One region of the Sphingobacterium sp. R2 genome, then DNA from elsewhere that is predicted to be linked to it. Evidence: riboswitches for the same ligand, from Rfam matches in the RefSeq annotation. Region 1 holds a riboswitch; each other region holds the start of a gene.

Region 1 (8,255 bases):
TCAAGCTATTCAAGCCGGATGGACGAAATGTTACAAGCTGTTGATAGTCTAGCTTTTTCCAACATGGAAGAACGCATCATCAATTATTTGAAAGCCAAAGTGAAGCTGAATGACGACCGAATCCTCACCCTCACGCATCAGGATATCGCTTCCGATTTAAATACATCCCGAGTCGTTGTCTCCCGAATTTTAAAAAAACTCGAACATGAAGATAAAATAGTGCTGCTACGTAACGAAATTAGGGTATTGGTGGAATAAGCAAAACATTTGTATCTTTAGTTATACGTAAATTTCAAGAGCAATTAATGTAATTTTTAGATGAAGATAGAAAAATTAGGATTTATAGGATTAGGAAACATGGGGTATCCCATGGCTAAAAATCTAGAAAAAGCAGGATTCCCCCTTTCTGTTTACAATAGAAACAAGGCTAAAGCAGCAAGCTTTGAAGAGCAATCAATTATCAGCGAAGATATAGGTGAATTAGTCGATCATAGCGACATTATATTTTCCATGCTCACCAATGATGAAGCAGTCAGCGAAGTATACGAAAAAATCCTGCAAAGGGAGATCAAGGGCAAATTATTTGTCGATATGAGTACAATCTCACGCGAACGCTCTATTTCTATTGCATCGAAATTAAAAGAAAAAGGCGGTGCATTTATTGATGCGCCTGTAGCAGGCAGTACTAAACCAGCGGCTGAAGGTACCCTTATTATTATGGTTGGTGGCGAATCAGAAGATGTTCATCGCGCTAGACCTTACCTTGAGCAAATGGGCAAATCGATCAAACATCTTGGTAAAAATGGCCAAGGGATCTCCGCCAAACTTGCCATAAATTATTTTCTATCCACCATTTATCAAGGGCTTGCGGAAACAATCCTGTTTTCAGACAAATTAGGCGTTAGTCGAGGCCAAATGCTCGAAATCATCAACGATAGTGCCAGCGGCAGTGGGGCAACAAAAGTGAAAACACCATTATTGGTGGAAGAAAACTACAGTCCTGCATTCGCGCTAGACCTTATGCTGAAAGATATTCGACTGGCCCAACAAGCCGGTGCTGACTATCCCCTCCTCCAGACTTTACTCGAAACCTACGGGAAAGCACACGATCAAGGTCTCGGACAGCTCGATGTTATTGGTATCATTGAATCCATCAAGTCGTAACTTCAGGTTGGCGACAGCGGAAAAAAATGTACATTTAAAATTATATTTAGTTGAGATGGACTCCAAATTGGGTTCATTTTTGATCACACAAAATAATAAGTGGAACAAATTCTTTACAGATGAAAACAGTTATGACACTATTGATGCTTACTATGGTCACCATGACTACGCAGGCCCAACAATTAAAACAGGTTTCTTACCAGGATGGTGAACAGAAACTCAACGGCATGGTAACCGCCAATACGGCAAAAAAAGGCCCAGCTGTTTTAATTCTTCCAGCATGGAAAGGAATTGACAACGAAGCGAAACAAGCCGCATTACAACTTGAAAAAGAAGGGTACATCGCGTTCATTGCCGACATCTACGGTGAAGGGAATATCCCCTCCGACAACACCGCCGCTTCGAAAATTGCCAGCCACTACAAGACAGACTATAAAGCTTATCAGCATCGCATAATGCTCGCATTGGAACAACTGAAAAAAGAGGGTGCGGATCCCAGCAAGATTGCTGTCATTGGCTATTGCTTTGGAGGTACGGGCGCGCTCGAAGCCGCAAGAGCGGATTTACCCGTCAATGCGGTGGTCAGTATCCATGGCGGCCTATCCAAAGCTGCCGACAGACCCAATGGTTCGATCAAAACAAAAGTACTCATTGAGCACCCAGCAGCCGATAAAAGTGTATCAAAAGAAGATTACGATGGGTTGGTCAAGGAATTAAATGAAGGAAAAGCAGACTGGCAAATAATTACCTACGCAAATTCTGGACATACGTTTACGAATCCCGAGTCAGCCGAATATAACCCCGTAATGGCTAAACGTGCCTGGGAGCACACCTTATTATTTTTGAAAGAAGTATTAAATTAAATAGAAAAATCAACAACAGCAATATCGACCCAAATGAATTGTAACGCGAAACTGCACATTTATCAGATTATCATTCAGTTGTTGATATTGCTGTTATATAGTCCCAGCGCGGCATCGCAAACAGTAAAATCGCTAACAATAGCTAGCCCAACGCATGCAGTTCTTTTTGTAACCAATGAGTCCGATAAATCAACTGATTTCATCATGCGTCTACACGAAAAAAATGCTGCTGAGATTTTCAAACTAGTGCCTTTTAGCACAACAAAGTTATTGGTCACAAAAACCGATGCAAAAAAACTCACATTCATCGTTAAAAATCACCAATGGACTATCGACGTATTGTCATTGAAGCAACGTCAAGCCATGATCTTGTTTGATGGATTAGCCAAACCCAAGATCATATACGATAGTAATACCTATCTGGCAGCAGCCAAACCGTTATTAAACACCAGCACACAAATTGCATCAACGAAAGCTTCGGCACAATATAATGCCTCACATTTCTTTGACTCAATCGCACAAGTTCAATTTATTCCATCCGGGCAATATGCAGCGGCTATTATCGCAAATCCCGCTCTTCCTCTTTATTACAGTCAGCGTAAGAAGATATGTGACGGCACTTATGTAATGCAGCAGTTTTCGGACGAAAATGCGGTGCAATCCGGTGCAATGATGACGACGGTATATGAAGAAGGCAAAGAGATCACATCGAACAATCTTTCCGGGGGAAATAATTATTACAACAAAAGATGCTATAATCAATTCGGACTTATCGACTCCATACAGTACCTTCAAAATAGTAAATGGAGCAGCAGTACAATTTACCGGTATCTCCCAAATGCCATTGTTTCCTACGATCCTACATTTGAATCGGCGATAATTTATCACTTGAACAGTAAACTTCAGGTTATAAAAAGTGAATCCATTCATTTTGTCTATCAACGGAGAGACTGGACCATTTACAGTTATGATCAACAGAATCGAATTACTGAAGAGATTTCGGGCAGAAATGATCAAAGAGAAAGTCGCGTCCGCTATCAGTATGATAGTCCGGAAACAAGTGACTATTCGCTACGTCAAACCTTCGATCAAAGCGATCGACTGACAGCTGAAATCAAGCGATCCTACCGAGCCAACGAAACGATTGATGAGTTTTATTATGAGGGTGTATTACAACAAAAATCAATTGTAAAAGACCGCGGCAACTGTGCCTTTGAAAATCTAGTATACAACAAGGAGGGACAGTTAACGGCAAAGTACATACAGGTAAGGAAAACCAACTAAACAAACTGAAAAACTGCGCTAAACTCCGGAAATAAGATTCTTGACTTTGATAAAAAATATGCGACAAAATACGGCTAAAAACACATTTCTGCACTAATTTTGATAGCGATACAAAAACGTCAAATTGAGAAAAAGAAAACTGATCAGTCAACGCCATCCCATACTCTACTTTTTTGCGGTATGGGTAAGAAGAGTACAAAGAAAAGTCATCTGGCTAATTGACAACAAAAAATACAGCACAGCTAAATCAGCTGAAAAACTTCCCTTTCGTATTAAGAAGCATCAGTCTGTCTTATTAAAAAAACTGGGCGAAAATAATATGCAATTGCAGATTAACAAAGTTACCAACCTGAAAATTGCAGCTGCACAGATTAATAGCATTCTGATCAGACCGGAGGAAACCTTTTCATTTTGTAAACTCGTTGGACTACCCACTGTAAAAAAAGGATATCTGCCTGGAATGGAGTTATCCTTTGGTGAAGCAAGAGCGGGTATTGGCGGTGGAATCTGTCAAATATCCAACCTCATCCATTGGCTTGTTATCCATAGTCCACTCACCGTCAACGAACGTTATCACCACTCTTTTGACCCTTTTCCGGACGATGGCCGTGTATTGCCATTCGGTAGTGGAGCTACCGTCTTTTATAATTATCGCGATTATCAGTTCACCAACAACACGCCTTACACCTTTCAAATAAACCTCTGGTTTACAGACAAATGTTTAGAGGGTGAATTAAGAATTGATCAAGAACTTGACTTTGCCTATCATGTCTTTGAAAAAGAACATCAATTTCTTAAAATTGACAATCAGTTCTTTCGTAAAAATGAGATTTGGCGCGAGAAGTTTTTAAAATTTCAGGGTGGAAAGATTTTGGAAACCGAACTTTTGACCAAAAATTTTGCCCGGGTTACCTATACCCCTGTTGAATATATTGAAATTAGTGCCGATCAAAATACGGTCGATTAATTCAACAAGCTAAGTGATCGAAAAATGACGGATATGAAAAGTCCACTTTTTTGTTTAAGTTTGGTTTGGCTTTGGGGGTATTCTGTATAGAATTGAGATAGTCCCTTTGAACCTGATTCGGTTTATACCGGCGTAGGGAAAAGCAAAAATCCACTGTACAGCATACTCCTTTACTGCACAGGCTATCGCTCTTCTTCCCGCCAAGGCCATACAGTACATCTTAGCATATGTAAAAGGAATGGAAGATTCAATTATCAATTTATTAGAGCAGCTGAGGGTCGAAAAACCCCTCGTACACAACATCACAAACCTCGTTGTGATGAACAATACTGCCAACGCACTTTTAGCCCTAGGAGCGTCCCCTGTGATGGTACACAGTCCATTAGAAGTACGCGAGGTTGTCGATATTGCACAAGCTCTTGTCATTAATATCGGCACCTTGAGTGAAGCTACTGCCGAAGCTATGCTGGTTGCTACCGAACATGCCAATACCATTGGACGTCCATGGGTACTTGATCCTGTTGGTGCTGGGATATCAGCATTCCGCAATGATTTATTATCCAATCTACTGGATCTCAAACCAACGGTTATTCGTGGAAATGCATCAGAAATCATGACGCTGTACAATTTCAACCAACCGAACACAAAGGGAGTCGACAGCACGACAGCCAGTAAAGATGCCCTCCGATTTGGCCAATTATTACAAGAGCAAACCGGCTCAATTATCTGTATTTCTGGAGAAGTAGACTATATCCTTTCGGAAGAATACCGGGTTGAAGTCTATAATGGTCACCCTTTAATGACGCAAGTTACCGGACTTGGCTGCAGCGCTACTGCACTCATCGGGGCATTTTTAGGTGTTACGGACCACTATTTTGAAGCAGCTGTTGCCGGTGTATCCATTTTGAGCTTAGCGGGAGAACGCGCTGCCCAAACCGCAGCTGGCCCAGGTAGCCTGCAGTTAAATCTCTATGATGAACTCTATCAGCTCAATGCAGAACGTCTAAAATCAACGCTCAAGATCAAACGCTATGCGCATTAATCCGCTGTTTCCCTACCCTTTATATTTAGTCATTTCTGAGCGCGACTGTTATCCTCAAAATTGGCTAAATGTCGCTGAAGAGGCCATTATTGGTGGAGTCGATCTTATACAATTGCGCGAAAAAGCTGACGATCCGGCCACATTTTTGGATAAAGCCATCCGTTTAAAAAAACTGACCGATCATTATGGTATTCCGCTCGTGATCAATGATTCCGTAGCAATCGCTGCCCAAATCGAGGCATGGGGAGTACATGTGGGTCAAAATGATGTGCAGCCGCTCGCAATTCGCGAAAAATATGGCGACAAATTGACTATTGGCTGGTCCATAGAAGACATGCAACAACTGGAAAGTCAACAAATGTGCGCTGTCGACCACCTTGGTGTAAGCCCTATTTTTTCAACGAGAACAAAAGTGGATACGATAACCGAATGGGGAATTTCGGGTTTAAAGCAACTTAGGAATAGGACGGAAAAACCATTGATTGCAATCGGCAGCATGAATTTGCAAACCGCTGAACAGGCTTGGAAAGCAGGTGCAGACTCCATTGCAGTCGTTTCGGCCATCTGCCGAAGCCAAGACCCCAGACAGGCCAGTGCACAACTAAAAGAACTATTAAAATGACAAAAGATAAAAAATACAGGGTCCCTACCGTACTCAGCATTGCGGGGTTCGATGGTAGTGGTGGAGCAGGTATACAGGCAGACACCAAAACGATATCTGCATTAGGCTGTTATGCCATGAATGTATTAACCGCCCTGCCAGTACAGAATACACAAGGTGTAAGAAATATTTATGAAATCCCTACTGCAGCCGTCAGGGATCAATTGGATGCGATTTTTGATGATATCTATCCCGACGCAATCAAAATAGGGATGGTACACAATATTGAACTTGTGAAGCTTATTAGCAGCTATTTAAAAGAATATAAAGGGCCTATCGTCTTTGATCCAGTCATGGTGTCAACGAGTGGACACAAGCTCATTCATGATGATACAATTCAGGCCTGCATTGAACTTCTTTTTCCTTTAGCAACGCTGATTACACCAAATTTAGATGAGGTAGGTGTCCTGGTAGACGAAGTTATAGACAATGTCCTGAAGATGGAAAAAGCGGGAAATACCCTACTGGCAAAAGGCTGTCAATCCGTTTTGATTAAAGGTGGACATCTCCGTAGTCAAGAGCTAACATCGCTATTATTCCAGCACAAGAGCGCTCCGATTGAATTCAAATCCCAAAAAATCAACAGCAAAAATACACATGGTTCGGGTTGTTCGCTTTCCTCAGCAATTGCAAGCCAATTAGCACAGGGTATTAGCCTCGATAAAGCCGTAGAGTTCGCATTGGCCTATATACACGCAGCAATAGCCGGTAGTAAAGATCTTCTTATTGGCAAAGGAAATGGGCCATTAAATCACTTCCATAACCCACTTAAACTTATTCAATATGAACTGGACTGATCAAGCCTGGGATTCTATAACAACTATTTATTCAGATATACTTGCCATGCCGTTTATCGTTCAGCTTAGCGATGGTAGTCTCCCCTTGGATAAATTTCAATTTTACATGCGGCAGGACGCTTTCTATTTAGAAGAATTTGGCCGCGTACTCGCCTTTATAGGTGCAAAAAGCATAGACAACCAACAGGCATTGGATTATTTTGAATTTGGTCGTAATGCACTTCTTGTTGAAAGCGCGCTACACGAAAATTATTTTCGGGAATTTGGTCTAAGTGCTGCCGACGAGAGCAACAAGATCGAACCAACCTGCCATCATTATGTCCATTTTCTTAAAAGCGTAGCCGCTTTCGAGAGCGTCGAGGTCGCTATGGCGGCAACACTCCCCTGTTTTTGGATTTATAAGGAGGTCGGAGATCACATTGTATCGACAGCAAATACACAGGGAAATCCCTATTCCAAATGGATAGAAACCTATAGCGGTGATGATTTTGCACAGGGAGTGATCAAGGCCAAAAACTATGTTGACAAAATTGCTGCAGAAACTACTGCAACAAAACGGGAGAAGATGCGACAAGTATTTATAACAGCTTCCCAATTAGAGTATCAATTCTGGTTAGCAGCCTACAAACGAAGGGTATGGTAAACAAACTATTGTCCGATACCGAACAGTTGATGTTCAAAAATGAGCATTAACGAAAATAGCACTCAGGAACAAAACTAGTGTTAATCAGTATTTTAAACGGATTTAAAGTTTTGGCATTACTATTATACTATAGGTAGCAGTTAACGATAGAGCGTGTGCATAAGTGCATAAGCACATAAGAAACGATAAAAAGGGAAATTAAAATGAAACTTTCAGTAACAATAAATTTAAACTAATAACAGAAAAATAATGAAAAGAATCTTAACCATTGCCTTTATTTCATTTTTATATGTAGCTCAGGCACAAGAACGCGAAACACGTAAAATCACTGCTCCAGATGGCATTTCATCGGCAACTTCATTACGTGTAGATTATATTCATTCTAATCGCAACGAGGTTGTTGTTGAGGCTGATAATCCCGAGCATTTATCCCTTATCGAAACGACCGTAAAAAACGGCACATTGTACGTTCAGTATAAAAGAAATACGCAAATTAGAAATGCGAGAAACAATCGCGTAATTGTTTACTCAAGCAAGATACCAACACGTTTTGCGGCGTCTTCTAGCAGTTCAATTCATACTGATGAAACAATTAAGGCCGATAAAATTTCTGTCGACGTATCTTCTTCAGCAAGCATATCCCTTAAAAGATTAATTGCGGATGATATAAGCCTTTCAACAAGTTCTTCGAGTAGTTTAACAACGAATGTGAGCAGTAAAAATTTGCAGGTATCTGCAAGTAGTTCGTCCAGCCAAGACATTTCAGGAAGTGCTTCAAATTTAAATTTGAATACCAACTCATCGGCATCGGTTGATATGAGCCGCTTCTCGACA
Region 2 (8,255 bases), 2.4 Mb from region 1:
CCCGTTTGATTGGCAAGGCACATCAAAACGAATAATACATCGGCCATTTCATCTGCTAAATTAACTTCTTTGTCTGACTTTTTGAAAGATTGTTCTCCGTATTGCCGAGCCATTATTCGGGCAACTTCACCGACTTCTTCCATGAGTATAGCGGTGTTTGTCAACTCATTGAAATAACGTACTCCGGTACTATTGATCCATTTGTCAATAACCTCTTGTGCTTCTTTAATAGTCATCTTGTGTTCAATTAAAAATTAAAAGTTGTCCTTATCTTTTGTGTCCATGACGATGGTAACTGGACCATCATTCAGTAGGTCAATTTTCATATCGGCTCCGAATATGCCAAGCTGAACCTCTTTTTGGAGCAATTGACTTAGCAGTAAAGCCATCTCTTCATACATTGGTTTGGCTTTATCCGCTTTTGCTGCTCTGATAAAGGAAGGCCTGTTTCCTTTTTTTGTTTGAGCAAAGAGCGTGAATTGTGATATCAGTAGGATATTTCCGTCTACATCTTGTATTGATTTATTCATCAAGCCCTGCTCATCCTCGAAAATGCGCAAGTTGATAAATTTTTGCCCTAGCCATTTGAGGTCGTCTATTGTATCAGCCTCTTCAACTCCTAATAAGATCATTAGTCCTTTTTGGATATGGCCTGTAATCCGATTATTTACTGTACAAGAAGCCTTGGTAACTCGTTGTATAACTGCGCGCATAATGAAAAGTATAAAACCAAAGGTAAAAATTCCAATTGTTAAACGCGATCAGAAATTCAATTTTATCCACCATATAAAAAGAGATCTCTCTTTCCTCTGAAGGAAAAAAGAGAGATCTCTTTGTTAGCAGTGTTTGATCAGAGAGCATATTCAGTGTGGTTTGCCCGTTGTTATCGGCTGTTGGATTAACAGGTTCTTGTAAAAATTCTAGAATTTGATATTAAGGCCCAATAGGAAATTTGTTGGTGCTTGTGGGAAATAAAAATTATAGTATTTTCGGCTATCACCTTCCATCCAGCCAAAAGTATAGCCGTTGGCCTCATACTTCTCGTTGAATATGTTGTTGACCTGTAATGTTGCACTGATGTTTTTAAAGCCCAATGCTGTAAAACTATAGTTTGCCAGAAGATTGTTGACAAAATAAGATGAAATGCTTCTTTCTTTGGCAGATGAATTATCCAGGTATTGTCTGGCCACAAATTTGGACAAAAGGGAAAATGTAAGTGGTGTTATAGGGCTATAAGAGAAATTATTTGACAAAATAGTTCCTGGAGACAATGCGATGTCCGTTTTCGTATAAAAAATCCGTGTATCACCAATTACCTCTTCAAAGTTTTTGATTTTATTTTGGCTAAAACTCGCAGTTGCTTTCCAATTAAGCTGCTTATTGATGTTCCATGAGACATCGAACTCGATGCCGATCCGATAGCTATTGTTGACATTTTGGCGAATCGGAGAACCTGTATCACTGATTTCGCCAGTTGGAATCAGCTGATTTTTGTAAAACATACCATATCCATTCAACCCGATGTTAAGTTTTTCGTTTGCAAATCGGTAACCAAATTCGATATCCTGCATTTTCTCCGGTGTTGGATCAGGTAAACTGCTGTTTTTTTCAATAAAATCTTTGCGAACAGGCTCTTTTTGTGCAAAGGCATAGGAAGCGTACACATTTGAATAATCATTTAAAAGATAGGTTGCGCCTGCTTTTGGGTTTAAGAAGTTGAATTTTGGGTGATAGTTATAGTTTTTGACTTTATCGTCATCGCCATACATGTGATAGTCGACATTTCTATATTGGACATCAGCCATCAGAATCCATTGGTCCAATTTGTAATCGATCTTTAGGAAATTACTGAAATCATTTTTTTGTGATTTTCCGAAGTAGTAGTTTTCATCCAGAAATCCTGTTGAGGCATATTGTGCCCATATGACTTGACCATAATGTTTTCCTCTATATTGATTGTAGGCTCCCCCCAGGTAATCTCCAGCTGATCGTTGGGTTTATAATTGAGGGAGTAAGTCAAACCATAAAAATAGTTGTCCAACCATCTTCTGCGCACTAGATCTGTTTTTTGTATGGTATCTTTTCCGATAATTACATCAGGCAGACCATATTTACTCAATTTATCGGCAGATCTCATTTCTTCATAGTAGCCATAACCTCTGGTGTAATGGAGGGCGGTATTAAGTGTTACCTTGTCACTTAGGATATTGGTGTAATGAAGCTGATGATGTTTTTGCGTATAATTATCAGTTTGATTTTTATAGGTGTACAGGTTATAGTTTCGACCAGCATTCATAAATCGATCTTTTTCAGCTCCTGCTATTTCGAGGGCGTTATCGGCATAATCATCCATACGTGACCGATCTCCAGTAATTAACGGTTCGGGAACGCCATTCCAGGCCTGATATGTTTTTTCTTTTCCCCAGAATACAATTCCTTTTAGGATGTGTTTCTTACCATAATAACCACCATCTACATAGAAAGATTGTAGGTCTGAACTCCCCCTTTCAATATAGCCATCGCTGCTAATTCGGGATAATCTGGCATTGAATGCAAATTTGTCATTGATCAGTCCAGTGCCCACTTTCACGGTATTTTTCCATGTGTTATACGAACCGAACGAATTGTTAAGTTCTGCATAGGGATGTTCAGCCAATGTATTGGATTGAATATTTAATGAAGCTCCAAATGATCCGGCCCCGTTTGTTGAGGTGCCGATTCCTCGTTGAACTTGGATGCTCTCTGTGGAAGAAGCAAAGTCAGGAAGATTGACAAAAAATGAGCCCATGCTCTCCGCATCATTTAGCGGAATGCCATTTAACGTTACGTTGATTCGTTGATTATCTGATCCGCGGATGGTCATTCCTGTATAACCGATGCCCGCTCCGGCGTCTGAATTTACCTGTACCGATGGTGTTTGGTTAAGCAGAAAAGGGATATCTTGTCCGAGATTGTTTTTTGTAATTTCCTCTTTTGAGATGTTTTTGAAGGTTGTAGGCGCATTTCTTTTAGCGCGGGTAGATTGGACGAGCACCTCTTCCATTTGTATGGTAGTTGGTTCTAATTCGACCAGTATTTCCATATTATCTTTTATGTTTACATTGCGGATCCATGTTTTATATCCAATAGAGGAGATTTGAATGTGATGTTGCCCGGTGTTGATATGATGGAGCTTAATGATTCCATGGTTGTCTGACTGACCATGGAAGGAAGCTTGGCCATCGATAGATACGGAAACGTTTTGTAAAGGATTTTGGCTACTCTTATCTACAGTTTTAATTGTCAGATTTTGCTGCGCAATGGCAACTTGCATCGAAATAGTAGCTAAGGAGCTACAAATCAAAAATTTGATCATGGTAATGTATTTTGTTTGAGTTAAACAAATCATAGCAAGGGGTTACTATGACCGCACTATTTAACTAACCTCTCCCTACGCCAGCATTATCTGGATCAGGTGTACAGAATTTAATCTGTTGGGTATAATCTCAGCCTGTATTTGTGTTCCTGACAAAACAAGGCACCCCTATTTGATGCTGCGAATATATAGATTAAAAATTGAAAAGCGATATAAAGAAGTATTTTATGACAAATTAAACAAGGGAAGTTGTGTTGTTATTTCTTTTTGGTTAATATTTTATGTAAATTGTTGTTTTTGGTATATATTGTTCTTTTTAGGTACCTTGGCATAGATTTTTCTACTAGTGGTATGTATTTATACAAGTCTAAAAATTTTAGTTACTAAATTGATAGTGAGGAGATAATATGTTAAAATATTTAAGCGCTAATTATATTCTGCCGATTAGCTCGATGCCGATAAAAGATGGTATTGTTGCGGTAGATGAGGAGGGGGTAATTCAAGGTATATTTGACCCAACGTCATTTACACCTATGGATAATGGTCAGGTCGAGAAATACGAAGGGGTTATAATTCCGGGTTTCATCAACGCGCATTGCCACATTGAATTGTCGCATATGAAAGGTATCGTTGCTAAAGGTACAGGGCTTCCGAGCTTTTTGAGTAAGGTGATGACAACGCGTTCGGCTTCGATGAAAAAAATAGATGAAGCAATGGCAAAAGCCGACAGAGAGATGTACGAAAATGGTATTGTCGCAGTTGGCGATCACGCTAATACGGATAATTCTTCAAAATTGAAGGACGATTCTGAAATCTTGTATCACACATTTGTAGAAGTGATCGGAATTGAGCCGGACGAAGCCGATTTTAAGTTGAAGGAGGCTAAATCACTGATCCAAGAGTTTAGGAATGGCCATGTGTCTATCACGCCACATGCCCCCTATTCTTGCTCCAAAGTACTTTTTAAAAAATTCAAGAAAGTAATTTCGGAAACAAACATTATCAGTATTCATAATCAGGAAAGTGAGGAAGAGAATAAGTTGTTCCGTTATAAAATGGGCGAATTCTTAGACTTTTATAAAAGTATCGGAAAAAATGCAGATACGATAAAAGCGCAGGCAAGAAATTCAATTCAATCTTATCTGCCTTATTTGCCTTACCCAAATAAATTGTTGTTGGTTCATAATACCTATACATCTTTAAAAGATTTTGATTTTGTTGAGCGTATGGGGCGTGACGTCACGTGGTGCTTATGTCCGAAAGCTAACCTTTATATTGAGGGGACTCTACCTAAAATACAGAACTTTTTAAATTCGGGACAACGTATTGTGATCGGAACCGATAGTTTAGCTTCCAACGATACCTTGTCCATTCTGGATGAACTAAAGGTGTTACATGCACACTTCGAGGATCTTGATTTCTTACAGACTATCCAATGGGCCACGATTAATGGCGCTATTGCGTTAAATATTCAGGACGAATATGGATCGTTGGAGGTGGGTAAAAAGCCAGGTGTTGTTTTGCTGCAGGGGATGGAACATATGCGCTTAACTGATGATGTGAAGGTAAAACGCTTAGTCTAGTATTTTATTCCCCAAAACTTCTGTACTTTTGTTTTTAATGAACAACCCATGACTATATGAATGAAATTATAGTCATGGGTTGCTCCATCTGACAGATGGAAGAAAAAATAAGTTACAGATGAAACATTTGAATATTTCAATAAGAGGTAAAGTACAACGAGTCTATTTTAGATTAACAACTAAGGCAGTTGCTGATCAAGTTGGTGTGAGGGGCTTCGTGGTCAATTTAAAAGACGGTTCTGTCTATATTGAGGCTGAAGGTGACGAATTTTCACTTGATTCACTTTTGGAGTTCTGCAAGGAGGGTCCAGAGGGTGCGGTTGTTGAAAGTGTAGAAATAGAGGAAGGCGAAATGAAAGGCTTTTCCAATTTTGAAGTAGTTAAAAGAGTTCAATCTTAAGCCCAGTGTCTACAATCAAAAAATTTCTCAGCGATACCTTCATCTATGGTATAACGACTATCGTTTCAAGAATGATAGGATTTTTGATGACGCCGCTTTATCTGCGAAAATTTAAAGATGCCGCAGTCTACGGCATCTATTCTAACTTTTATGCCTGGATGTCTATGTTGAATGCTGTACTGGCATTTGGTATGGAAACGACATATTTTCGCTATTTGCAAAAAGTCGAAACGCAAGATAGATCTAAAGTTTATAATAATAGTTTCTTTATTACTTTAGTCACTTCGCTTATTCTATTGTTATCTGTCTTTGTATTTACTCGGCCCATTGCAGCGTGGTTTGCAGATGGCGGTGATGTTGATCTTTATGAGCGATATATTAAATATTTCGCTTTTATTCTTGTTGCTGATGCGCTTGCTGTCATACCATTTACAAAACTTCGCGCTGAGGGAAGGCCCTATAAATATAGCGCCCTAAAATTTGTTAATATTGGAGTTACGGTAATTTCAAACCTGTTCTTCATTTATTTCTTGCCTGATTGGATTCACCAGTATAGCTTTTGGGCTGATTTTGCCGGAACATGGTATAAAGAAGGTTGGATTGGCTATGTCTTTATTTCCAATCTTTTCGCGAGCGTTGTTACATTAATCCTACTTCTGCCTGAATTGCTAACTTTCCGATTTAATCTAGATCGAAAATTACTGAATGAAATGTTAATGTATAGCTTCCCAATTTTAGTGGCTAATATTTCGTTTATTATTAATGAGAATCTAGACAAGATGTTCTTTCTAAAATTGTTGCCTGGAAAGACTGGGAAAGACGAATTAGGAATCTATGGTGCGGTTGCTAAATTGGCCGTGTTTCTAAGCTTATTTGTTACGGCTTTTAGGCTAGGGGCAGAACCATTTTTCTTTTCGTATTCGAAAAATCAGAATGCATCGAAAACCTATGCACTCATCATGGAGTATTTTGTTATTTTGATGGTCATTGCAATGGTTGGACTAACAGTCAATCTCGATTGGCTTAAGTACTTCATTAAAGGAAATGAATCGGAGGTTGCTGTCTACTGGACCGGACTTAAAATTGTTCCAATTTTACTGTTTAACTATGTCCTGCTAGGGATATATATGAACCTATCGATTTGGTACAAGTTGACAGACCAGACACGATATGCACTTTATATTTCAGGAATAGGAGCTTTATTAACGATTATGCTAAATGTTTGGCTAATTCCGGTGTATTCCTATGTTGGGGCTGTTTTATCTACGACAGTGGTGTACTTGGTGATGATTGGATTTTCACTGTACTGGGGTCAAATGTATTATCCTATACCTTATAAATTGATAAAAATTGCCATTTATCTTGGGGTAGGGCTTCTGATTTCCTGCATGAGCTTTCAAGTTTTTCATAATAACATTTGGATAGGCAATGGGATGTTATTGTTATTATTAGGCGTCACTTTTATGCTTGAAAAGAATCGGTTGATGGAGTTGTTAAGACGAAAATAGTCTTATTTATACATCTTACAAACAAGGCAATAGTTTTATCATTATTGCCTTGCTTCTTTTTTAGACTCCTTCGGGAATGAAGGAATTTTCAATCTCATGCAGTACCTCTAAAATTTCAGCCTGGCGCTGCAAACTGACCAATTTCATTCGATACTCTTTAAAATTAGGAATTCCTTTGAAGTAATTCGCATAATGTCTACGCATTTCAAAAATACCTAATTTGTCACCTTTCCATTCGATGGATTTGTTCAAATGGGTTCTGCAAACTTCGACGCGTTCGGCAATGGTAGGTCCTTCAAGACGTTCCCCAGTATTGAAAAAATGTTTGATTTCTCTGAAGATCCAAGGGTATCCGATTGCTGCACGGCCAATCATGATGCCATCCACTTCAAACTCCTGGCGCCAAGCTGCTGCTTTTTCGACAGAATCGACATCGCCATTACCGAAAATTGGGATCTTGATCCGCGGATTGCGTTTGATATCGCGAATCATGGACCAGTCTGCTTGTCCTTTATACAATTGTGCACGCGTACGTCCATGAATAGCAAGTGCTTTGATGCCGACATCTTGTAATCTTTCAGCAACCTCATACACATTTTTTGTATTGTCATCCCATCCAAGGCGTGTTTTCACAGTTACGGGTAAATCAGTAGCTTCAACAACAGCTTTGGTCATGGCAACCATTTTATCAATATCCTGTAAAAGGGATGAGCCAGCACCTTTGCAGACCACTTTTTTTACAGGACAACCATAATTGATGTCAATTAAATTAGGTCCTGCTTTTGCGCAGATTTCAGCCGATTGACGCATGCTTTCGATATCACCGCCGAAGATCTGGATACCAATAGGTCGTTCATATTCAAAAATATCTAGCTTTTGAACAGATTTGGCAGCATCACGAATTAGCCCTTCGGATGAAATAAATTCAGTATACATTAAATCAACCCCATTTTGTTTGCACACGTAACGAAACGGGGGATCACTTACATCCTCCATAGGAGCTAATAGCAACGGGAATTCACCCAAATCAATATTTTCACCAATCTTGACCGACATCTTCGATAATTTTTTACAAAGGTACAAAATTTGGTGTTAGTATAAAGTTAGCGAACTGTCAGGAGTTTAGAGTCGACTTTTGATTTCTTCGGAGCTTGTTGAACGTTGACTGTTCAAGATTCCAGCTCCTCCAAAGCGATAATTGAAAGATAGGATGGCTGTCCTGCTGTCGGGATTTGATCTCCCATTAAGCCGAATTGTTGAAGAAACCGTTTCGTATCGGCGACTGTTAGTCCTAAAAATATCATTTACCACCAGTTTAACAGAAGCTTTTTTATTGAGAATTTTCTTTTGAATTCCGCTGTACAACTGGCCATAGCTCTTGATCTGGCTTAACCCTGTCGTCAATCCGG
Region 3 (8,255 bases), 320 kb from region 1:
TACGTGCTCCTGAAGTATTCGGCAACAAATGGATATTTTTCAGTTGGAGGGCATTCAGGATATTGTCGTCTATGGTATGCTGATCGATGCGTTTGAGGGCCACGGTAACCAACTGGGAAGCCGATGATTTAACGGCATGGCTCATTTCTGTGAGATTGCCGAACTTGCCCGTACCCAAAAATAGCCTGGATTCAAATACGCGATCGGCTATGGTTAAATTGCTCATATTAAAATTTTGTGGATTGATGAAACGATTGTTGGATTATGGGTTATACTACCGGAAAGTGCAATTCCATAAACTCCAGTTTGTAATAACTGTTGAATGTCGTCGAGGTGGGCTATACCGCCAATCGCGAATATCGGGATTGGGGATAACCCTTCTTGTCTAACCTGCCCGATGATATTTTCATATCCGTCGAGCCCCAATAGGGGACTGAGGTTATGTTTTGTCTTTGTAAAGCGGAATGGTCCGAGTCCGATATAGTCACAATTTTCCGTTATTCTTTGGTATACATCTGTAAAGCTATTTGCAGTACCGCCGATTATTTTTTTTGGCCCCAATAGCTTCCTTGCAGCATCGATACTGCCATCCTCCAGTCCGAGATGTACGCCGTCAGCATCGACAGCCGCTGCAAGCGCAGTATGATCATTGATGATACAGGTGGCACCATATCGCGAACACACGTTTTTGACCTGTTCTGCCAATCTGTAAACATACGCTTGGTGAGCTCCCTTCCATCTCACTTGTATCCATTTTACACCAGCATCAAGGGCCTTTAAAATATTATCTTTTTGTGCTGCTAATGTTTGTCCTTGTGATATGTATTGAAGTTTTTCCATAGTTTTTGTTGACATGCAATGAAATTTTGAATTGGGTCGGGATGCTGCCATAAAGCGCCGTACAAGGCTATTCCCTCTGCCCCTTCCTGCAACGGGAGGAGACAGTTAGCTTGGTTTATTCCGCCAAGTGCTATCAGACGAACAGTAAAATTAACGCGATTTGGAAGCTGATTCAGTTGAGCATTATACCTTCCGTATTCTTTTTTTGAAATACTTGGAAATATCGGACTTAGAAAAGCATAGGTCCAGCATTTATCCAGTTTGTTGAATGCCGCAATATCATGTACAGATGTCGAGCAAATAATTGTAGTGTTCACCTGATTGGAGGGACTATGCTGTCTGCTCCATTCATTCCGATGAATGCGTGAGATCCCGAGTTCCGTCGATAGGTGAGGGTGAGAATGAAGAACTAACTTTTCAAGATATGCAGGATCTATTGATTCTACATATCTTGCCATTTGTAAATCTGTAAAATGATATTTGCGTAAGTGCAGGATATCGAGCCCCTTCTCAAGAAGGGTATGGATAACCGCTTTTTCAGCATGTATGGTCTCTTCTGGCGTTAGTGCAATGATCATAAATAGAGTTCTTTACCCTGTGCGATAAATTCTTGCGATTTTTCAAGCATACCCTGCGCTGCACTATCCCGTATTTCCTGCGTAATCTTCATGGAGCAAAATTTGGGGCCACACATGGAACAGAAATGAGCTACTTTAGCTGCATCTGCAGGCAAGGTTTCGTCATGATACTCACGTGCGGTATCCGGATCTAGGGAAAGATTGAATTGATCTTCCCATCTAAATTCAAATCTCGCTTTACTTAAAGCATTGTCACGATACTGCGCTCCAGGGTGTCCTTTGGCCAAATCAGCAGCATGTGCGGCTAGTTTGTACGTGATCACACCATCTTTAACATCTTTTTTATTTGGTAATCCGAGATGTTCTTTTGGGGTGACATAACAAAGCATGGCACAACCGTACCAACCGATCATTGCAGCTCCAATCGCCGAAGTAATATGGTCATACCCCGGAGCGATATCGGTAGTAAGCGGGCCTAAGGTATAAAATGGGGCTTCATTACAACATTCCAGTTGTTTGTCCATATTTTCTTTGATCAGTTGCATGGGCACGTGGCCGGGGCCCTCTATCATTACCTGAACATCGTGTTTCCAGGCGATCTTGGTGAGTTCGCCCAGTGTTTCGAGCTCAGCAAATTGAGCCGCATCGTTGGCGTCCGCAATAGCTCCTGGACGGAGACCATCGCCAAGTGAAAAAGCAACATCATATCGTTTCATGATCTCACAAATCTCCTCAAAATGGGTATAGAGAAAGTTTTCTTTGTGGTGAAAAAGACACCATTTGGCCATGATAGAACCACCCCTTGAGACGATACCAGTTACTCGTGTTGCTGTAAGATGAATGTAGCGAAGCAATACACCGGCGTGTATAGTAAAGTATGAAACACCTTGTTCCGCCTGTTCGATCAAAGTGTCTTTAAAAATCTCCCAAGTAAGGTCTTCGGCCACACCTTTTACTTTTTCTAATGCCTGATAGATTGGAACGGTACCGATTGGAACTGGTGAATTGCGGATGATCCACTCGCGGGTTTCATGGATATTTTTACCGGTGGATAGATCCATGATCGTGTCGGCTCCCCAACGACAGGCCCATACCGCTTTCTCAACTTCTTCCTCTATACTTGAACTTACAGCGCTATTGCCAATATTGGCATTAATTTTAACAAGAAAGTTGCGCCCGATAATCATGGGTTCACTTTCAGGGTGATTGATGTTATTGGGAATGATCGCTCTCCCGGCAGCGATCTCTTCGCGGACAAACTCGGGAGTAATCGTTTTTCTAGGGATTCTGGCACCAAAGTTTTGGCCTGTATGCTGATGATCCATTCCGGGGGTGCTGGCTACTAGCTGCTCGATATGTTGATTTTCGCGGATAGCTACGTACTCCATTTCAGGCGTAATGATACCTTGCTTTGCATAATGTAATTGGGTGACATTACTCCCGGCAGAGGCTACTTTTGGTTTATGACTATAGGCAAATCGGAGTTCATCCAACGTTGGATCAGAAAGGCGTTGTTGTCCATATTCAGAGCTGATGCCCGCCAGCTGTATGACATCCTGGCGATTCAATATCCATTGTTCGCGAAGCCGGGGGAGACCTTTTCGGATATCGATCTGAAAATTCTCATCGGTATATGGACCAGAGGTGTCGTAGATTGTAATAGGGGGATTAATTTCTACTTGTCCATTGCTTAATTTGGTTGGACTTAAAGAAATTTGGCGCATAGCCACTTGAATAGGAAATAGTGTTCCAGGTACAAAAATTTTTTTTGAATTGGGAAAAGGGGATTGCGTAATTGTTTCAGCTGTCATTTTTTCTGAATTGAAGTGAATGATTAGGGTGATTTTTTTTAATCATTATCCGCCTTGCGATGCGGTTATTAAGATGATTTGATCGTGAGGTTTGAGTGTTGTTTTAGCCCAATCGTCCTTAGGTATAACATGGTTGTTGATGGCAGCAGCAACACCTTGGGTTTTGCCAGATAGTTCCAAAACCAATAGTTCCTCAAGTGAAGAAGGAGCGGGGTCGAAAGATCGAATTTGATGATTTATTGTAAGTTCCATTCCTTAATTTTTTTGGTTAAACTTTAGGAATGGCTACACGAAGGTACAGCAATGCACCTGTTAGACAGCTCACTTTTCCCTACGCCAGTATGATCCGGATCAGGTTCTAAGGGTAAAATCTCAGCCTGCACAAGCAGACACCCCTAAAGTTAAAACGAAGATAGTATTATTTTTGTGAAAGTTGCAAGAATTTTAATTTAAATGCCTCATATATACAGCAGGAAAGTACAGGTCGCGATTTGCGAAATATTTGATATATTAGTTTTTTAATCAGCTAAAACAATTTAACAGTAACCAAGAATTATATCCTTTAATGCGTAGAATTTTATTGATAATAATATTGTGTATGGCAAGTACTGCCTATGCACAATCCAAGAATAACTGCAAGGCTGTAAAGTTGACATGCGAACATCTGGTCAATCCTTTAGGCATTGACGCATCCCACCCGAGATTAAGCTGGCGCCTTGAAGACCGGCGAAAGGGCGCCCTACAGCAAGCTTATCAGATTCTTTTAGCGCAAGATTCCCTTGAATTGTTACATGGGGTAAAAGCGCATTGGGACAGTGGAAAGCAGCTAAGTTCGGCGATGTTGGTGCACTATAATGGTACCGAGTTAAAGCCGCGGATAAAATACTTTTGGAGAGTAAAAGTATGGGACCGAGACGGTATTTCCAGCGTTTCAGCAATAGCATCTTTCGAGACTGGAATGATGGGGAAGGATCTTTGGACAGGAAAATGGATCAGTGACAATAAAGATATCAATGCGCGCAACGCTCCGTATTTTAGGACTGAATTCACTATCAAAAAGCGGATAAAATCGGCTCGTGCTTATGTTGCCGCTGCCGGATTATATGAGCTTTCTATTAATGGCGTGCGCATTGGAGACCACCGTCTTGATCCTATGTATACGCGATTTGATCGAAGAACACTGTATGTGGTAGAGGATGTTACCGGACAACTACAACAAGGTGCGAATGCGATTGGCGTCGTTTTGGGGAATGGCTGGTATAATCACCAGCCACTGGCGGTTTGGAATTTTCATCAAGCACCGTGGCGGGCCCGGCCAATATTCTGTTTGGAGCTTAAAATCGAGTATACAGACGGTACGTGGGAGACGGTCGTTTCGGATAAGCAGTGGAAAACAGCTACCGGTCCAATTATCTATAACAATATTTATACGGGTGAGCATTATGATGCTCGACTTGATATGCCCGGCTGGGACAAACCTAAATATGATGATTCAACTTGGCAGGCTGTTCAGTACAGAAATGCGCCATCTGCACATATCGTTTCCCAACAGATGGTACCGATTCGGCTCGTGAAGTCCTATAAGCCCAAATCAGTGACAAAGATAGACCAACGTACTTATGTTTTCGATATGGGTCAGAATATGGCTGGAATTACAAAAATTAAAGTCAAAGGAGCTGCAGGGACTATGCTACATATCAAGCATGGTGAACGATTGTCGGCAGATGGGCGTCTTGATCTGTCCAATATCGATGTTTATTATCTTGGCGATAAGGAAAAGGAGCCCTTTCAGACGGACATTCTTACCTTAAGCGGTCGCGATGATGAGTTTATGGCTAAATTTGGTTATAAAGGCTTTCGTTATGTCGAGGTTAGCAGCAACATAGCAATAGCTTTGGATAGTTCTGCTGTAACTGCCTATTTTATGCACAGCGATGTTCAACCTATCGGACAGCTTAAAACATCCTCTGAATTGATTAACAAACTATGGAAAGCGACCAACAATGCCTATTTATCGAATTTGATGGGGTATCCTACAGACTGCCCGCAACGCGAAAAAAATGGTTGGACAGGGGATGGTCACCTCGCGATTGAAACTGCCCTGTATAATTTTGACGGTATTACAGTTTATGAAAAATGGCTGGCCGATCATCGTGACGAGCAACAAGAGAATGGCGTATTACCAGATATTATTCCAACGGGTGGATGGGGGTATGGTAATGCAAATGGTCTTGACTGGACAAGCACCATCGCTATTATCCCCTGGCAGATCTATCAGTTTTATGGTGATCCGCGCGCATTGGAAGAATGCTACGATAATATTAAACGCTATGTGGATTATGTAGACGGCATCAGCCCTTCTGGACTTACCACTTTTGGACGCGGAGATTGGGTGCCTGTTAAGGCTCAGTCCAATCTGGAACTGACGTCATCTGTTTATTACTATGCTGATGCGACCATTTTGGCTGCAGCGGCAAAGTTGTTTGGAAAAACGGCAGACCATCAAAAATATGATCAACTTAGTAAAAGAATTAAGGCGGCGATTAATGCGAGATTTTTGAATGTTTCTAATGGAATCTATAACAATGGAACACAGACGGAATTGAGTGTGCCACTCTATTGGGGAGTTGTACCGGAAGACATGAAAGCGAGGGTTGCGGCCAATCTAAATAGGAAAGTTGAAGAGGCTAACTTTCACTTAGACGTGGGCGTATTAGGGGCAAAAGCTTTATTAAATGCATTGAAAGATAATGGGTATGGAATGACCGCGTATAAAGTTGCAGTACAAGATACGTATCCGTCCTGGGGATGGTGGATTGTCAATGGGGCGACAACATTGTTAGAGAACTGGGATTTAAAAGCAACTCGTGATATTTCGGACAACCACATGATGTTTGGTGAAATTGGTGCCTGGTTTTTTAAATCTATCGGTGGGATTCTTCCAGATCCCGAACAACCTGGATTCAAAAACATCCTGTTGAAGCCTATTTTTCCTCAGCAATTGAAAGAATCATCGGTTTCTTACGAATCACCCTATGGTAAAATTTTATCTCATTGGAAATTACGGGGTAACAAGATTGTATATTATGTTCAGATACCTCCAAATGCGACGGCCACATTTTATCCTCCAAATAATGTAAGCAATGGTAATATCATCGCATTAAAGGCTGGTAAACATCGATTGAAATTGGAGCTCAAGTAAGGTTTTTAGTAGTATCAATCCTATTGTATTTGGTTGATGCCAATAAAAATATTTTATATTTGGAAGATATACGTGTAACGATTTCACCTTTTTAAAATCATCTCCCACTATAGGGAATGGAGTCAATCGTATCAAAATGAAATTTTCATTTTTTGGAAACTTGTCGTCATTAGGTGGAACTAAAAATAGAATATATTTAAAGGCGTCCTTTGTTGGGTAAATTGATTGTATAAGTTATTATCATAATGAGGACGTGGATAATAGCTCGATAATTGATAAAATGGATACAAAATATCAAATAATTGATACAGCAAATTGGAAGCGAAGAGAGCATTTCGAGATTTACCGTGGGGATGTAAAATGTGGATTTAGCCTTACAGTTAAGCTCGATATATCGGCGGTGGTCCAATTTGTAAGAATGCGGGGTTATAAGTTCTATCCTGTCATGATTTATCTCCTTTCGAGAGCAGTGAACCAACATGCTGAATTTAAAATGGCAATGAGAGGTAGCGAATTGATTTGTTGGGACAGGGTTGACCCTATTTACACCATACTGCATAAAGAAGCAGAAACTTTTTCGGCGTTGTCAGTAGGATATCAGGAACACTTAGCCTCTTTCCTCCAGGATTACAAGCATGTTCTTGAAAAATTCAGTGAAAGTAAGCTCTTTTTTCCTGAAAAGCCGCCAGAAAACCATTTTAATATTTCTGCTCTTCCATGGATTCATTTTGATAGTTTCAATCTTAATGTTGCAGATTTTAGCAATTATTTTTCACCGACATTTACGATTGGAAAATACAAAACTGAAGGAGATCAGATACTTATGCCCTTGGCGATACAGGTACATCATGCGGTATGTGATGGTCTCCATGTTGCAAAGTTGATTAATACGCTTGAGGCACTTTTTCAGGACGTCGAGTCTTTTTAGTCGAGTTGAAACTCGACATCCCATCGTGTTATTCTAGTCGTACATAGTTTAATAGTATTCTTCGTTTACTAGTTGTATATTTCGTTTTTTATTTTTTTTGTATATTTAGTATATTTTTAAACCAAATAATCTTCCCATTGTTATTTTAATAGTATGCTGGCAATGGGCATCAAATTGGATTTTGCAATTCACATTCAAATGAAATATACATTATATAGGGAACAACAATTAGCTTGCGATATAGCACGCGCTTGGAATTTTTTTTCATCTCCACAAAATCTTGCTCAGATAACACCTAAAGACATGGGTTTTGTGGTTGTTTCAGAATTTAATGGCGAAGAAATTGTAGAAAGTATGGTCATCGATTATTTAGTATCTCCAATTTTTCGAATTCCGTTAAAGTGGAAGACCAAAATAACGCAAGTGGAAAAGTATAAGAGTTTTACTGATTTTCAATTAAAGGGGCCTTATCGATTTTGGAATCATTTTCATGAATTTATTCCAAATGAAAAAGGCGTGTTGATGAAAGATACTGTTGAGTATGAATTGCCCTTCGGAATATTGGGTACAGTTGCGCACGGTATGTTTGTCAAAAAGAAATTAAATCAAATTTTTGACTATCGCTATGAGATTCTAGAAGAGCTATTTAATCGTCCTAATAATAAATCATAGCTACTCTTTAATCGCTTGTCGATCGGCGATAAATTACTAAATTAGCCTTTATTAACATTATTTATAGCTTTTACAATGAAAAAGATCTACCAAATAGTCAATGCAGTTGTTTTAGTCGTTACTATAGTTATCAATTACTTATCCAATACCGGCATTTTTAACGGGGAAACAATGGCAACGATATCAGCTAAGTATCAAAACCTTTTTACACCGGCTGGATATGC
Region 4 (8,255 bases), 1.6 Mb from region 1:
AGCTGCAGTGCACTTATTCAATTGTGTACTATAGGAAAACGCATGTCCTACAAATCGTCTAACAAGCTCAGATCCAATTTTAAAAAAAGCATCTGAGCTTGTTCAATTTTATAGCATACCGCCGTCAACAGGAAGGACCTGACCGGTTACGTATGCCGATAAATCTGATGCTAAGTAAAGACAGGCATTAGCAACATCTTCCGGCTGTCCAGCACGTTTCAACGGAATTCCTGCTTCCCATCCGGCAACAACTTTCGGATCCAATACATCCGTCATTTCCGTCCGTATAAAACCTGGAGCAACCACGTTCGCACGGATATTTCGCGAACCTAATTCTTTTGCGACAGATTTTGTAAATCCGATAATACCTGCTTTTGATGCAGCGTAATTCGCCTGACCAGCATTTCCCTGAACACCCACTACGGAAGACATATTAATAAATGAACCTTTGCGGTTTTTCATCATAATTTTTGAAGCTGCCTTGGTCACGTTAAAGACCGATTTTAGATTGACATTTAAGACATCGTCCCAATTTTCTTCAGTCATACGCATCAATAAGCCGTCTTTTGTGATACCGGCATTGTTTACGACAATATCCAGTCCGCCGAAATCGGCAACAATGGAGTTGACTAATTGTTCTGCTTCTTCAAATTTTGAAGCATCAGAACGATAGCCGATTACTTTCGTACCGAAAGCCTGAAGCTCCTGTTCTAACGCCTGTCCTTTTTCGACAGAAGAAAGATAGGTGAAAGCGACGTTAGCACCATGTTGTGCAAAAACTTCTGCAATTTTCCTTCCGATTCCTTTCGATGCTCCTGTTATTAAAGCGATTTTTCCTTCGAGTATTTTCATCTGTATAAGTTATTTATCTTTAATTATTTACGATACGACATAGAGCCATCGTCCCGACTTCCTGCTGCGTTGCTCATCTCACTCATTATGGAGATCAATACCAAACGTGCTCAATTCCTTCGGCCGCCATCTAGCTATGCCACAACGATTCTTTTTTTTATTTTTTATCGCTGTCGTCTATAGACATTTTGCAAAAATGTTAAAACTATATTATAACACAAAATCTTTCGATAAATAAGGTTTTAAATTAGCAGAACATGATGCCAGCTGCGGATGTTTACAAAGGCGTTGCTTTTTATTTTTCTAGCAAACGGATTTCGTGTTTAGCAGTAAGCGTTTACTCACTTTATATAATTTTAATAAATCCATGGTATTTTTGAATAAGTGCCTCTAAAAAGTACAGTTTTTTGACAAAAGACTTGGACGTTTATCAAAAACTATATTAAATTTGCATCAATCACAAAAACATGAGCAAAAAATCAAATAAAGAAGTTGACGTTGTTCTAATCGGCGCCGGTATTATGAGTGCTACTTTGGGTACTCTAATCAATGAATTAAGCCCAGACGTTAATATTGAAATTCTTGAGCGTTTGGATGTTGTGGCTGCTGAAAGTTCAGACGCTTGGAATAATGCTGGCACGGGTCACTCTGCCTTATGCGAGCTAAATTATACACCCGAACAGAAAGATGGTTCTGTAAAGATTGATAAAGCAGTGAAAATTGCTGAGCAATTTGAGGTATCTAAGCAGTTTTGGTCCTACCTCGTTGATAAAGGCGTCATTACCCAACCTGAAAATTTTATCCGTAGTATTCCACACCTAAGTGCAGTTTTTGGTGAAAAAGATGCTAAATTTCTAAAAACAAGATGGGAAACGTTAACCACCCAAAACTTGTTTAAGGGAATGGAGTATACTGAAGATGCTGAGTTGCTGAAATCATGGATTCCATTGATGATGGAGGGGCGTGATAAAAATGAAAAGATTGCTGCAACGAAAATGGATCTTGGTACAGATGTCAATTTTGGCTCATTGACACGTGATTTGATCACTAATCTTGCAAATAAAGAAAATATATCCATTTCGCTAAACCATGAAGTCATTGACATTGAACGTGAAGATGATGGTCGTTGGGAAGTGGAGGTCAAAGATTTAAAAACAGGAGTAAAGAGAGAAATCAAAGCGAAATTTGTATTTATTGGTGCTGGTGGACACTCCTTGCTGTTGTTGGAAAAATCCGGAATACCAGAAGCAAAAGGCTATGGTGGCTTTCCGGTAGGAGGCCAATGGCTACGTTGTGTGAATGATGAGATTATTAAAGCACATCACGCCAAAGTGTACGGCAAAGCTTCTGTGGGCGCTCCACCGATGTCTGTACCGCACTTAGATACGCGTTATATTGATGGCAAACAAGCTTTGTTATTTGGTCCTTATGCGGGTTTTTCCACAAAATTCCTCAAACAGGGTTCTTATTTCGATCTACCTGCTTCGATCAAGTTGTCGAATATCCGTCCGATGCTATCTGCCGGACTTGATAATTTGCCCTTGACCAAGTATTTGATCACAGAAGTCATGAAATCTCCGAAAGATAAACTGGAGTCATTGAAACAATTTATGCCCACAGCAAAATTGGAGGACTGGGTTATTGAGAAGGCGGGACAACGGGTTCAGGTGATCAAGAAAGATGAAAAGAGAGGTGGGATTTTGGAATTTGGAACAGAGGTCGTCTCTAGTTCAGATGGTTCTATTGCCGCGTTATTGGGTGCTTCTCCTGGCGCTTCTACCTCTGTCGCGATCATGATCAGCTTGCTGAAGAAATGTTTCCCTGAACGTGCTAAATCAGATGAATACAGGAAGAAGTTACGTGAGATGATACCATCACACGGGAAATCATTGAACGACGACGCACAGCTTTGTAAAGAAACACGTATACGCACACACAAAGCGTTGAAATTAATCGCTATCGATTAATCAGGCCCGACCAACAATATACTTGAGGGGTGCTTCGAACGGCTTCTGCCGTTCTAGGCTGAGATTATACCCAATAAAAGCGATTGTTCCTCTTTGTACAATCGCTTTTATATACCTGATCCAGGTAATGCTGGCGTAGGGATTTAATTTCAATAAAAACAGCTGTTTTCTCCCCGAAGGTTTATTATAAGATCGCACGCACTAATAAACAATTCGAATGACTCCCGAATCCATGATCGAAGCTTTGATAAAACAGATGCAACAAGCCACAGTGGCAGAATGGCTAGGTGTTTCTTTCGGCATTTTGCAAGTCTGGTTTTCACGGCAAAATAAATCAATCCATTATATTTTTGGCATTATAGGTATACTGATATCCGTATATGTATTATTTCACGCAAAACTGTATGCTGAAATATTGCTGCACCTGTATTATTTAGTCATGAGCATTTACGGCTGGATGTATTGGAAATATAGCAGTGACGCTGCTACGCCGATCACACGTTGTGAAAAGAAAGATTGGTGGATAGTATGCTTTATCTGCACCGCTGGTTTTTTGTTGTTCTATTTTGGATTGGTGCATTTAACAGACTCCGATGTTCCACTATGGGATTCCGCCGTTTCCTGCACCGCTTGGGCAGGAATGTGGTTGTTGGCAAAACGCAAAATAGAAAATTGGATACTGTTGAATATTAGCAATCTAATGGCCATTCCATTATTGATCCATAAAGGATTGTTTCTCTATTCCGGACTGACTTTGTTTTTATTTGTGATGGCATTTAGTGGATATTTAAATTGGAGGAAAATAATACGTGAAGAGAGATATGCAACTCAATAGTGCGGATATTGCCATTCTGAAAGACAGTCAGGCAAAAGGTATTCAGCAGAAATCTTTGTCGGATGAACAGTTGGAACTAATCTATCGCAGAAAATGGTTTAAAATCTGGATTCCCGTTGAACTGGGTGGATTAGGTTTAACGGTACCAGAAGGTCTGAATGTATTGGCTGATTTAGCGTATTGGGACGGCGGACTGGCCTGGACAGTGACATTATGTTCGGGAGCAAATCTTTTTGTCGGTTTTATTGATCGCGTTCTAGGCGATCAAATCTTTAAAATGGAACGGGTTTGTTTCGGTGGTAGCGGGCAGGCATCGGGCACAGCAACGCGCGATGGTGAACATTATCGACTCACAGGGTTTTGGAAGTACGCTACTGGGGCTCCACATTTAACCCATTTTACGTTGAATGCAACGATTCAGGAAGGGGGGAAACCCGTAATGGATGACAAAGGGAATCCACTTGTAAAATCATTTTTTGTCGATAGAGAACATGCGCTGGTTCATTATGACTGGGATACGTTCGGATTAGAGGTGACTGCCTCGCACTCTTTTTCGCTGCAGGACGTCCTAGTTGATGGTAAACAGTGTTTTGAAATCAATGCGGCGAAAAGCACACGCAGTGATCTACGCTATCAATATCCCTTTATGCCTTTTGCTGAGTTGACCTTGCTGGCCAATTTTATCGGGATGTATAAGCGATTTCTGGATTTGATTGAAAAACTGTTTGTGTTAAAAAGTAAAGCGTCCAATTGGGAACAGGCAGCGAGTAAAGCTGCTTTCGGCATGCTCGATGAGCTTCAACAGGATTACACCATACGAAAGGATGCTATCTTGCATTTGGCTGACCATTCTTGGGATAACCTCAGTAATGGTATCGATAATGCCACAATTTATGCGCAAATAGCCACGCAAAGCCGTGATTTTGTCTCTTCCATTTTAACGAATACCGTTAAACTCTATCCTCAGGCAGGGATTTTGGGGGCTGCCGTGGACCAAGAGATCAATATCATCTTCCGAAATATTTTTACTGCTTCACAGCATAAGTTGTTGCAGAAGAGTATATAGACAATAGCTTTGTTTTAAAAATTTTTTGTTACAAATGCTGCGTTATCTACAGATTTTCCGCTGCTAATTTTTGGTGTGCCAAAAGAAGAACCGCTAGTAACCAACTTGCCCGTTTTTACAGTGATTGCTCAGTGCTTGTTCAGTGCTTGTTCAGTGATGATTCAGTGACGAGTGAACAAGCACTGAACGAGTACTGGGTAACAATTGTTCTAAGGCTGTGCCTAGGGGTAAATTGGTATTTGGATATCTGCTATCTAATTGGTATATTAGCTATTTTTTCGCCATGAAATGGCCAACCGATTCGTATACATTGCTGAAAAATATTCGCGTGCCCACGTCAACACGGAGCTGGAGTTCGTAGCGTAAAAAAAAGGAGATCATCTCATTGAAATGTCTCCTTTTGTGTTCCCGGCGGGGGTCGAACCCACATCGTCAGAACCGGAATCTGAAATTCTATCCATTGAACTACGGGAACGTCCCGCAAAGATATATTATTTTCTAGATCTAACAAATATCTTTACGATAAAATTGTAACTTTTAGCAGGCAATTTTTAGCGATAATTAGCGCCGTTTTTTTGCATATAAATTTCACCCGCTCCTCGTTTTTTTTTAACTCAGTGCTAATGATTCATTTGTGCATACTTCGGATCAAAAAATGATGCTAGTTGACAGCAGGTTGGTTATGACCGCGGGTGGTATTGCGTGATTACAGAATGCAGGTATTCCTTGTCTATATGCGTATATATTTCGGTAGTGGTGATACTTTCATGTCCGAGCATGTCCTGTACAGCCCGCAGATCGGCCCCGCCTTCCACTAAATGAGAGGCAAAGCTATGGCGGAAGGTATGTGGGCTAATGTTTTTCTGTAACCCTATTTTTAAGGCAAGTTCTTTGATGATCAAAAAAACCATGACCCGGGATAATGCAGCTCCTCGTCTATTGAGAAATACAATATCTTCATTTCCCGGTTTAATCTTGATATGCGGCCTGATGGTTTCCAGGTAGATGCGAAGGTATTTAATGGCATGTTGACCAATTGGTATGAGACGCTCTTTGTTTCCCTTCCCTTCGACTTTTATAAATTCTACATCTAAAAATAGATTGGATAGTTTGAGTGTGGTAAGTTCCGAAACACGAAGGCCACATCCGTATAAGATTTCGATGATTGTTTTATTTCGTTGGCCTTCGGATGAAGAGAGATCAATTGCAGAAATCATCTGATCGACCTCCTGTATACTCAAAACACTGGGCAGCTTGCGCGCCAATCGCGGTGCTTGAATAAGGTCTGTCGGATTGTTGCTGAATTCATGCTCAATCATCAAAAAGCTAAAAAAGGTTTTGAGTCCAGATATCAATCTCGACTGCGTGAAAGGTGAAATATTGAATTGCTGCAGCCAAACCAAAAATTCCTGAATATTTTTTCTTGCTATGGTATTTAAAACCAGTTGATTGTCTTCGCAATAAATCTGAAATTTGGATACATCATTTAAGTAAGCGTCAATAGAATTTGCACTTAAGCCTCTTTCGAACTTTAAGAATTGTTCGAATTCCTTTTTGATGACGTTCCAGTTTTTAAAATCCATTTGCAGCAAAATTACAATTAACTGTCGTTCTTTTTGAAAGATATTCAGTATTTTTAAAACGGTTTCTACAGCGTGAACCACATCCACTAAAAGCGGCAGCGGCATACTGTGCAATAAGGTGTTGGAGAACAATCGTAGTAAGCTATATTTTATGATTTATCGGAACATTGATCTCCAGTTCCGTTTTACCCTAATAGCAAACAATTGATAAAAATAACTGAAAAAAAAGAAATTTTTTCTATGAAATTCATTAAACCATTAGCATTAGCTTTTCTCTTACCAGCTACCTTCTATGTAGCGGAAGCAACAATGCCAACCACGTTAACTGCGGAAGCGCGCGCGATTCTATCGCAAGATAGTTTGACTTTGAATCAGAAATTACCCTTCGACAATGAAGTTGTTACAGGTAAACTCAAAAATGGATTTACATACTTTATTCGTAAAAATGGCGAGCCAAAAGGTCGTGTTACGATGTATTTGGGCATGAAAGCAGGCTCTATTCTGGAAAATGAAAAGCAGCTGGGCTTAGCCCATTTTTTGGAGCACATGAATTTCAATGGTCTCAAGCATTTTCCGAAAAATGAATTGGTTAATTATCTGCAAAAGGCCGGGGTTCGCTTTGGGTCGGATCTGAATGCCTACACCAGCTTCGATCAGACCGTTTACCAATTACCGATTCCTTCTGATGACCCTGAACTTTTGAAAAATGGTTTGCAAGTCATGCGCGACTGGGCCCAAGATGCATTATTGGATGGCGAGGAGATCGATAAAGAACGCGGAGTTATCTTGGAAGAGAAGCGTGGAGGGAGAGGAGTGCAACAACGGCTCCAAGATCAGTATTTTCCAATGTTGCTGAATGGTTCACTTTACTCCAAACGCTTACCAATAGGTACCGAGGAAATACTTAAAACATTCCCGTATTCGGAAATACGCAAATTTCACCAAGACTGGTACCGTCCCGATTTACAAGCCTTAATTATCGTCGGAGACATTGATCCCAAAGAAATGGAAGAACGGGTGAAGGTGTTGTTTGCCGATATGAAAATGCCCAAGAAAGCATTGGAGCGTAAAAAATACCGGGTAGACCTGTTAAACAAAAATCAGTTCTTAGCAATTTCAGATCCAGAGTTACCGTATACCGTGGCGCAGATTCTCATCAAAAGCGAAAAGGATAAAGTTGAAACGGTAGGGGATTACCGAAACGAACTTTTGAAAAGTGTTTTCAACAAGATGATCGCTGGTCGTTTTTCCGAATTGATGCAACAGCCAAATCCTCCATTTATGCAAGCCGGTGGAAGTATTAGTGATTTTATCGCTAACCTCAATACCTTTTCATTGTTGGTTGTGCCTAAGCCCGGAGAGCTCGAGTCGGGATTTAAAGCTATGTTAACCGAATTTGAGCGCATCCAAAAGTATGGTTTCACGCAGACGGAGCTGAACCGTGCCATTGCAGATATGAAAAAAGGGAATGAGATGTCTTTTATCGAACGTGATAAAAAGAAATCGGATAGCTATGTCAATCGTTATCTCAATTATTTTATCGATGGCGAACCTGCTTTAAGCAATGAAGATGCCTACCGCCTCACGAAGCAGCTGCTACCGACCTTAAAATTGTCTGAGGTCAATGGCTTAGTAAAAAAATATTATACCGATCTGAACCGCGATGTATTGGTGATGGCACCCGAAAAAGATAAAGCAACCTTACCTACTGAAGCTGCGGTAATGGGCTGGGTAAAAGCAGTTGAAGAGAGCCCCGTCGCAGCGTATGATGATAAAATGTCTGATCTTCCGTTGCTCTCAAAAGAACCTGTAAAAGGTGAGGTGGTATCGTCTAAAAGTATTGATGCCGTTCAAGCAAAAGAATTGACACTAAGTAATGGCGTAAAAGTGATCCTTAAGCCTACGGATTTTAAAAACGATGAGATCCAGATTATGGCGTATAGTCCGGGCGG

What was found. A riboswitch is a leader RNA that binds a small molecule or an ion and turns the genes downstream of it on or off. The one in region 1 is predicted to bind thiamine pyrophosphate.
Positions count from the first base shown of each region.
Region 2: it holds a riboswitch for thiamine pyrophosphate, as region 1 does, so the genes downstream of both, VXM68_RS07365 (TonB-dependent receptor plug domain-containing protein) here and thiM (hydroxyethylthiazole kinase) in region 1, are expected to answer to the same signal.
Region 3: it holds a riboswitch for thiamine pyrophosphate, as region 1 does, so the genes downstream of both, thiS (sulfur carrier protein ThiS) here and thiM (hydroxyethylthiazole kinase) in region 1, are expected to answer to the same signal.
Region 4: it holds a riboswitch for thiamine pyrophosphate, as region 1 does, so the genes downstream of both, pnuC (nicotinamide riboside transporter PnuC) here and thiM (hydroxyethylthiazole kinase) in region 1, are expected to answer to the same signal.

Region 1 is NZ_CP142884.1:4,777,838-4,786,092, forward strand. Features, by position in the region: gene VXM68_RS20190 (Crp/Fnr family transcriptional regulator) at 1-258, shown strand, start outside; gene VXM68_RS20195 (NAD(P)-dependent oxidoreductase) at 319-1,164, shown strand; gene VXM68_RS20200 (dienelactone hydrolase family protein) at 1,284-2,027, shown strand; gene VXM68_RS20205 (hypothetical protein) at 2,061-3,311, shown strand; gene VXM68_RS20210 (VanW family protein) at 3,436-4,278, shown strand; TPP riboswitch at 4,342-4,434, shown strand; gene thiM (hydroxyethylthiazole kinase) at 4,517-5,320, shown strand; gene thiE (thiamine phosphate synthase) at 5,310-5,942, shown strand; gene thiD (bifunctional hydroxymethylpyrimidine kinase/phosphomethylpyrimidine kinase) at 5,939-6,778, shown strand; gene tenA (thiaminase II) at 6,765-7,421, shown strand; gene VXM68_RS20235 (DUF2807 domain-containing protein) at 7,671-8,255, shown strand, end outside.
Region 2 is NZ_CP142884.1:1,776,003-1,784,257, forward strand. Features, by position in the region: gene VXM68_RS07350 (nucleotide pyrophosphohydrolase) at 1-236, opposite strand, end outside; gene dtd (D-aminoacyl-tRNA deacylase) at 255-713, opposite strand; gene VXM68_RS07360 (TonB-dependent receptor) at 921-1,925, opposite strand; gene VXM68_RS07365 (TonB-dependent receptor plug domain-containing protein) at 1,838-3,355, opposite strand; TPP riboswitch at 3,410-3,535, opposite strand; gene VXM68_RS07370 (amidohydrolase family protein) at 3,763-4,938, shown strand; gene VXM68_RS07375 (acylphosphatase) at 5,057-5,338, shown strand; gene VXM68_RS07380 (lipopolysaccharide biosynthesis protein) at 5,344-6,846, shown strand; gene dusB (tRNA dihydrouridine synthase DusB) at 6,907-7,902, opposite strand; gene VXM68_RS07390 (outer membrane beta-barrel protein) at 7,969-8,255, opposite strand, start outside.
Region 3 is NZ_CP142884.1:4,456,809-4,465,063, reverse strand. Features, by position in the region: gene VXM68_RS18750 (thiazole synthase) at 1-226, opposite strand, end outside; gene thiE (thiamine phosphate synthase) at 223-855, opposite strand; gene VXM68_RS18740 (thiamine phosphate synthase) at 801-1,418, opposite strand; gene thiC (phosphomethylpyrimidine synthase ThiC) at 1,415-3,229, opposite strand; gene thiS (sulfur carrier protein ThiS) at 3,275-3,481, opposite strand; TPP riboswitch at 3,541-3,636, opposite strand; gene VXM68_RS18725 (family 78 glycoside hydrolase catalytic domain) at 3,828-6,431, shown strand; gene catA (type A chloramphenicol O-acetyltransferase) at 6,712-7,359, shown strand; gene VXM68_RS18715 (hypothetical protein) at 7,558-8,031, shown strand; gene VXM68_RS18710 (hypothetical protein) at 8,107-8,255, shown strand, end outside.
Region 4 is NZ_CP142884.1:3,214,377-3,222,631, forward strand. Features, by position in the region: gene fabG (3-oxoacyl-[acyl-carrier-protein] reductase) at 109-852, opposite strand; gene VXM68_RS13270 (malate:quinone oxidoreductase) at 1,320-2,819, shown strand; TPP riboswitch at 2,835-2,979, shown strand; gene pnuC (nicotinamide riboside transporter PnuC) at 3,076-3,654, shown strand; gene VXM68_RS13280 (acyl-CoA dehydrogenase) at 3,629-4,720, shown strand; tRNA gene VXM68_RS13285 (tRNA-Arg) at 5,124-5,195, opposite strand; gene xerD (site-specific tyrosine recombinase XerD) at 5,401-6,303, opposite strand; gene VXM68_RS13295 (pitrilysin family protein) at 6,544-8,255, shown strand, end outside.